Regions from separate parts of the Microbispora sp. CA-102843 genome, predicted to be linked through region 2. Evidence: riboswitches for the same ligand, from Rfam matches in the RefSeq annotation. Region 2 holds a riboswitch; the other holds the start of a gene.
The links. A riboswitch is a leader RNA that binds a small molecule or an ion and turns the genes downstream of it on or off. The one in region 2 is predicted to bind thiamine pyrophosphate.

Region 1 (3,390 bases), 2.8 Mb from region 2:
TCTCCCCGCCGAGCACGAAGACGTCGTCCAGCACGTCGAACCCTGCCATCGTCATCCTCCCTGCACGGCGGTGAGTACCTCGACGCCGTCGCCGTCGGCGACCGGAGTGGAGTCCCAGGCGCTCCGGCTCACCACCTCGCCGTTCACCGCCACCGCGACGCCGGACGCGATGGACGTGAGGGTCCGTACGGCGTCGCCGACCGTGGCGCCGTCCGGCAGGTCGGCCGCGCCTCCGTTGATCGTGACTTTCATTCGCTGAATCTCCCTGGATCGCAGAACCGGGCGACCGGGGGCACCTCGTCGCCGGTGAGGAACGCGGCGACGGCGTCGGCGGTGATCGGGGACAGCAGCACCCCGTTGCGCCCGTGCCCGGTCGCCGTGAGCACGCCGGGCGGCCCGGCGGGGCCGATGAGCGGCAGGTTGTCGGGCGTGCCCGGGCGGAAGCCGACCGTCGTCTCGGCCAGTTCGAGCTCCGTGATGCCCGGCACAAGCTCGCGGGCGTCGCGCAGCAGCTCGTACACGCCTCCGGCGGTGACCCGCGCGTCGTATCCCAGTTCCTGGGTCGTGGCGCCCAGGGTGATCTCCCCGTCGCCCCGGGGGACCAGGTAGGCGGGGGAGCCGTGCACCAGCCCCCTGACGCACCGGCTGAGGAACCCCCGGGGCCCGCGCAGCCGGAGGATCTCGCCCTTGACCGGCCGCACCGGCAGGCCGGGCAGCAGGGACGCCGACCACGACCCGGCCGCCACGACGACCTGGCCGGCCGCGACGGCGCCGCCGGACTCCAGCCGCACGCACGGAGTGCCGGGCCCGGGGGCGTCGATCCCGGCGACGCGCTCGGTCACCAGCGTGCCGCCCGCCTTCTCGAACGCCGCGAGGAGAGCGCGTACGACCCTGCGGGGGTTGACCCAGGCGTCGTCGCGGGCCAGCAGCCCGCCGCGTACGGAGGGGGAGAGCATCGGCTCGAAGGAGCGGCACTCGCGCCCGGTGAGACGCTCGACCCGCAGGCCGAGCGTCCGCTCGAAGGCCGCGAGGTCGTCGAGGAAGGCCATGTCGTCGGCGCCGCGGGCGACCTCCAGCGTGCCCTCGGTCCGGTAGTCGAGGTCGGCGCCGCTCTCCTCCTCCAGCTCCGCCCGGAACGCCGGCCAGGCCGCCAGCGACGCGAGGCCGAGCCGCAGCAGCGGCTCCTCCGTGTAGGTCACCTCGCTGACCGGCGCGAGCATCCCGGCCGACGCATGAGTGGCGCCGCCTCCGGGCGCGGGGTCCACCACCGCCACCGACAGGCCCCGCCGGGCCGTGCGCCAGGCCGCGGCCAGGCCCGCCACCCCGCCGCCCACGATCACGACGTCGTAGCCGGACTGGGGGCTGGATGGCGATGTGCGGGACACAGCGCTCCCTTCGCCGGCATTACCCGGATCAGGTCGGGGCGGTCGAGAGCCTCACGCTCTCCTCTCAGCCCGGTCCGCCGGGCTCCCGCGCGTCTTACGCCCACAAGGGTAGTACGCCGCCCATAACGCCCGATCGCCGGATCGGCGACTCCAGGGCCGTCCTGCGGCGCATGACGGCAGGACGTGGATCGACCTGGCGGAGGTATCCCATGGCCACGATGCTGTACTCGGCCACCATGTCCCTGGACGGCTTCACACGGCGGCCTTCACAGAGCGGCCTTCACAACCTGGGCCCCGTGGGAGTGCGCGTCAATTGCCCAACTCGTTATGGGGGGCCCGTTGGCCAGGGCCCCCGTTGACAATCTATGGTCAAGCTGTGGATCACGTCGTGGTGGTGGGTGCCGGCCTGGCCGGCGTGCGAAGCATCGAGGCGTTGAGGTTCCGTGGGTTCACCGGACGCATCACGCTCATCGGCGAGGAACACCATCGCCCCTATGACCGGCCTCCGCTGTCGAAGGCGGTGCTGCTCGGAGAGACCGACTCCACCGTGGTCGACTCCGACCTCGACGCCCTCGACGTACGGCTGTGCCTCGGCGCGGCGGCCAAGGGCCTGCGCGACGGCGTGCTGGAGACGACCGAGGGCGAGCTGGAGTACGACGGCCTGGTCATCGCCACCGGCGCCACGCCGATCCGGCTGCGCGGCGAGGGCCGCCAGCACGTGCTGCGCACGATCGAGGACGCGCTCGCGCTGCGCGAGCGGCTGGTCCCCGGCGCCCGCGTGGCCGTCGTCGGGGCCGGCTGGATCGGCGCCGAGGTCGCCACCGCGGCGGCCAGGGCCGGTTGCGCGGTGACCGTGGTCGAGGCGGGGGAGAGCCCGCTCGCCGTGGCGCTCGGGCCCGCCGTGGGCAGCCACACCACCGACTGGTACGCGCGGGCGGGCGTCGAGCTGCGCCTCGGCGCGTTGGTCGGCACCGTGGACGCCGACGGCCTCACGCTCATGTCCGGCGCCCGGGTGCCGGCCGACGTGATCGTCACCGGTGTCGGGGTGCGCCCGGCCGTCGACTGGCTGAAGGGGTCGGCGGTCCGGCTCGACGACGGGGTGGTGGTCGACGAGCACCTGCGCACGTCGCTGCCCAACGTGGTCGCGGTGGGCGACTGCGCCAACTGGTGGTCGCGCAGATTCCGCACCCGGCTGCGGGTCGAGCACTGGGACACCGCGCTCCAGGCCCCCGACACGGCCGCCGCCACCCTGCTGGGCGAGGAGGCGGTCTACGACCCGGTGCCGTACTTCTGGTCGGAGCAGTTCGGTCACATGGTGCAGTTCGCCGGTCACCGGGAGGCCGGTGACCGCATGGTGGTGCGCGGGGACCCGCGCAGGGACGCGAAGTGGGCGGTGTGCTGGCTGACGGCGGAGGACCGGCTCGCCGCGGTGCTCACCGTCGACCGTCCGCGCGACGTGGTGCAGGGTCGCAAGATCATCGAGGGTGGTCGGCGGCTCGATTCACTTCGGGTGGCCGATCAGGCCGTGCCGCTCCGCGACTGCATTATGGCGTAATCGAGGTGTTTCCTGGCGGCTCGCCTGTGGTAATGGTGGATCCGTGACGCTTACTGTTGCGCAGATCGACCGGGAGACCGACCAGCTCGTAGGGGAGTGGCTCCCCGTCTCGGAGGCCGCCAAGAAGCTGGGACTCAGCATCGGCCGCGCGAAGCAACTCCTCAAGGACAAGAAGCTCGTCGGAGCCCGCAGGGGCGGGGGCGAGCCGCAGATCCCGGCGGTGTTCATCGCCGACGGCGACGTGCTCAAGGGACTGCCCGGCACACTCACGGTCCTGGCGGACGCGGGGTACGACGAGGTGGAGTCGATCCGGTGGCTGTTCACACCGGACGACTCGCTGCCGGGGTCCCCGATCGACGCGATCGTGCAGGGCCGGCACACCGAGGTCAAGCGCAGAGCCCAGGCCCTGGGCTTCTGACCGTACGGCCCCATGGCATTGTGGTCGGGTGA
Region 2 (3,390 bases):
GGCGTGGTGAAAGGCGGGGCGATGAGAGACGGGGACTGCCGGAGGATGTCCTTCTCCAACGCCCGCAGCTGCGGGCCCGGATCGAGCCCGAGCTGATCGGCGATGTGGCTCCTGGCGCGCCGCAATGTGGCCAGCGCGTCCACCTGGCGACCGGCCCTGTAGTACGCGAGGGCCAGCAGCCACCACAGCCGTTCGCGTAGCGGATGCTCCCCGGTCTCGGCCTCCAGGTCCCGGATCACCCCCTCGGGCCGGCCCAGGTCGAGCTGTGCCTGTGCGCGGCGCTCGACGGCGACCAGGCGCAGATCGTTGAGGCGGTTCACCTCGGTGACGGCCCACAGCTCGCCCGCGAAGTCGGCGTACGGCAGGCCGCGACAGAGCCCCAGCGCCTCGTCGAGCAGCGCGAGCGCCCGGGCGGGCGGCCTGCCTTCCGCCTCGGCGACGAGCCCGCCGAACCGCAGGGCGTCGACGTCCGGGGTCGCGAGCAGATAGCCGGGGCGTTTCGCGACGAGGAGCCGGGGAGGGGTGCGCGGCGCCCGCCGCGGTTCGACGACACGACGCAGGTTCGACACGTAGACGTGGATCGACTCGAGTGCGGTCGCTGGCGGCGTGCCGTGATAGAGGTCCTCGATCAACGTCTCCGTGGAGACCACCGCGCCCGCGGCGAGCACCAGCCGGGCCAGGACGGCCCGTTGCCGCGGGCCCCCGACGCCGACCAGTGCCTCGCCGTCCCGGACTTCGAAAGGACCCAGCACCCGGAATTCCACTGCCCCCACAGCCTCTCTGATGGTGGAGGCCGGCGCGGGCCTTCCCTGGGCAGCAGTCTTGCGGTGCCGACTTGGAACTCACTTGCCTATGGGTGAGAAACCGGCGGGGTGAGAAACCAACCCGAGTGGGAAGCCGGCCGGCTCTAACGGCGCGACCGCAGGCGGCGGGCCGGGAGGGACAGCGCCACGGTCGCCAGCGCGGCGACGAGGAAAGCGGCGAGCGCGGCGTTCATCCAGGGCTGGTGGACGAACCCGAGGGCGAGGCGGACCTCGGTCCAGATCCCGTCCCACCAGCCGACCGTCGGGGTGGAGGTCACGATCCAGTACGCCGCGAACCCGAGGATCCACGGCACGACCATGAGCCAGCGGGAGGGGGCGTCCTCGGCCGTGTTCCACCGGGCGGCCCCGCCGAGCAGGAAGTAGTCCACCACGAGCACGGCGAACATCGGCACGAACACCGCCCCGATCACGCTCAGGAACGCGCCGTAGGAGTTCACGTCGGCGAACAGCGCGATCAGCGTGGTGAGCACGCCGATCACGATCGAGATCGCCCGGCGGTCCCAGCGCGGCGCGAGGTTCTGGATCGACACGGTCGTCGAGTAGACGTTCGCGAACGACTGGTCGGCCTCGCGCAGCACCAGGATGCCGAAGAACAGGACCCCGAGAGGGGCGGCCACGAACGGCTCCCACACCTTGTCCCCGTCGTTGCCGACCAGCGCGAGCGCGGCGATGCCGAGGGCCAGGCAGGCCACCTGGGCGATCGTGTATCCGGCGACCACGCCGGTGAACGCCGCGCCGCTCGACCGCGAGTGCCTGGCGTAGTCGGCGGCCATCGGCACCCACGACACCGACAACGCGATGACGTAGTCGACGGCCGGGGCGAAGGCGTCCCAGGAACCGCCCCCCACGGACGGTCCCTTGGCGAACAGGGCGACCGACAGCCAGATCATCGCGACCACCACGCCCGCCGTGACGTAGCGGCGCAGCAGCCGCAGCGAGCCGAGCGGCCGGATCGTCAGCGCGATCGTCAGCGCGCCCGCCGCGACCGCCCATACCGCGTACGGCACCGCCGTGCCGAACAGCGCCTGTGCGCCGTTGGCGATGACCCACAGCTCGAAGGCGCCCCAGCCGAGCATCTGCACGATGTTCAGCACGGTCGGGATGTACGAGAGCCGAGCCCCGAACAGGCCGCGCAGCAGCACCATCGCGGGCCGCCCCGTGCGTACGCCGGGGATCGCGGCCAGGCCGACCATGGCCGTCCCCACCAGACTGCCGACGACGGCGGCGAGCACCGCCGCGGTGAACGTGAGCGGCTTGCCGCCCAGCGGGTCGAGCAGGAACAGCGCCCCCGAGAAGCCGAGGAGGCTGACGCCGAGATTGGCCCAGAACGCCCCCTGGTCGAGCAGGCCCAGAGTCTTGGGGACCTCCCCGTCCAGGGTGAGCGGAACCTCCGCGTGCACGTCGTCGACGACGGCAGAAGTCATCACACGCTCCCTACGCCGGCATTATCCGGACAGGTTCATGCGGTCGGCGGCACGAGTTCGATCCGCCCTCTCAGCCCGGTCACGCCCGAGCTCCCGCGGGTATTGATGATGTCTTTGGGATTATGACACTACTTTGACCGTTTTCCTAAGCCGGCTCTGTCCCTACGCCACGTAGGGCGCCTGACCGGTCTCGCTCACCATCGGACGCCCGACGGCGGCCCAGGTCCGCATGCCGCCGTCCACGTTCACGGCGTCCCTGCCGATGTGGTTGAGCCACATCGCGGCGTGCGCCGACCGGCCGCCGACCCGGCAGACCACGTACACCGGCCGGTCGTGCGGCACCTCGTCCACCCGCGCCTGCAGCTCGCCGAGCGGGATGTGGACGGCGCCGGGAGCGTGGCCGGCCACCCACTCCTCGTTCTCGCGGACGTCCAGCAGGTACGCGTCCTCGGGCAGTGCGTCGGGGGCGATTTCCGGCAATGTCATGCGCCCATTCTGACGGCACACCACCGGTGCCCGGGCCCGAGCCGGGAGCTGTGACCCACGGTGATCCGAGGCCGTGCCAATGGGAGTCGACACTACCTAAACTTCCTCATCTATCCCTCAATCACATATGTTGAGGAGCGATGAGTGACGAAAGGTTGATCTACAAGTCCGAGGCCGGCCGGCGCGAGCTCCTCGACCACTACCGGAAGGTGCTGGACGGCTGGCCGGTCCCGGCCGAGCACGTGCGGGTGCCGGCGCCCGAGGGCGAGACCTACCACGCCCGTGCTCGTCATCGTCGGCGACCGTGACACCATGATCGACTCCCGCCAGACGGCGCGGCGCGTCCGTGCGTGCGTCCCGCACGCGACCGTGAAGCTGCTCCCCCAGGTCGGTCACGCCGTCTTCGGCCAGGCCGAGCCGATCGCCGAGTTCCTCCGGGCCTGACGTCCTCGCGGGCCTACTTCAGCAGGCGCGACAGCCGGCGGTCGGCCAGCGGCTTGCCGCCGGTCTGGCAGGTCGGGCAGTACTGCAGCGACGAGTCGGCGAACGACACCTCCCTGATCGTGTCGCCGCACACCTCGCACGCCTCGCCCGTACGGCCGTGCACGCGCAGGCCCGACTTCTTCTCCGACTTGAGGTCCTTGGCGGCCAGCCCT

Region 1: linked by a shared signal. The riboswitch ahead of thiO (glycine oxidase ThiO) and the one ahead of ACQEVJ_RS44390 (purine-cytosine permease family protein) in region 2 are both predicted to bind thiamine pyrophosphate.

Annotation. Positions count from the first base shown of each region.
Region 1 is NZ_JBNJNF010000001.1:6,685,750-6,689,139, reverse strand. It holds gene ACQEVJ_RS30985 (thiazole synthase) at 1-49, opposite strand, end outside; gene thiS (sulfur carrier protein ThiS) at 52-252, opposite strand; gene thiO (glycine oxidase ThiO) at 249-1,385, opposite strand; TPP riboswitch at 1,374-1,484, opposite strand; gene ACQEVJ_RS30970 (NAD(P)/FAD-dependent oxidoreductase) at 1,762-2,940, shown strand; gene ACQEVJ_RS30965 (Rv2175c family DNA-binding protein) at 2,984-3,358, shown strand; gene thiE (thiamine phosphate synthase) at 3,387-3,390, shown strand, end outside.
Region 2 is NZ_JBNJNF010000001.1:9,508,346-9,511,735, forward strand. It holds gene ACQEVJ_RS44385 (BTAD domain-containing putative transcriptional regulator) at 1-752, opposite strand, end outside; gene ACQEVJ_RS44390 (purine-cytosine permease family protein) at 908-2,248, opposite strand; TPP riboswitch at 2,239-2,355, opposite strand; gene ACQEVJ_RS44395 (rhodanese-like domain-containing protein) at 2,411-2,734, opposite strand; gene ACQEVJ_RS44400 (hypothetical protein) at 2,875-3,042, shown strand; gene ACQEVJ_RS44405 (hypothetical protein) at 3,047-3,178, shown strand; gene ACQEVJ_RS44410 (Fpg/Nei family DNA glycosylase) at 3,192-3,390, opposite strand, start outside.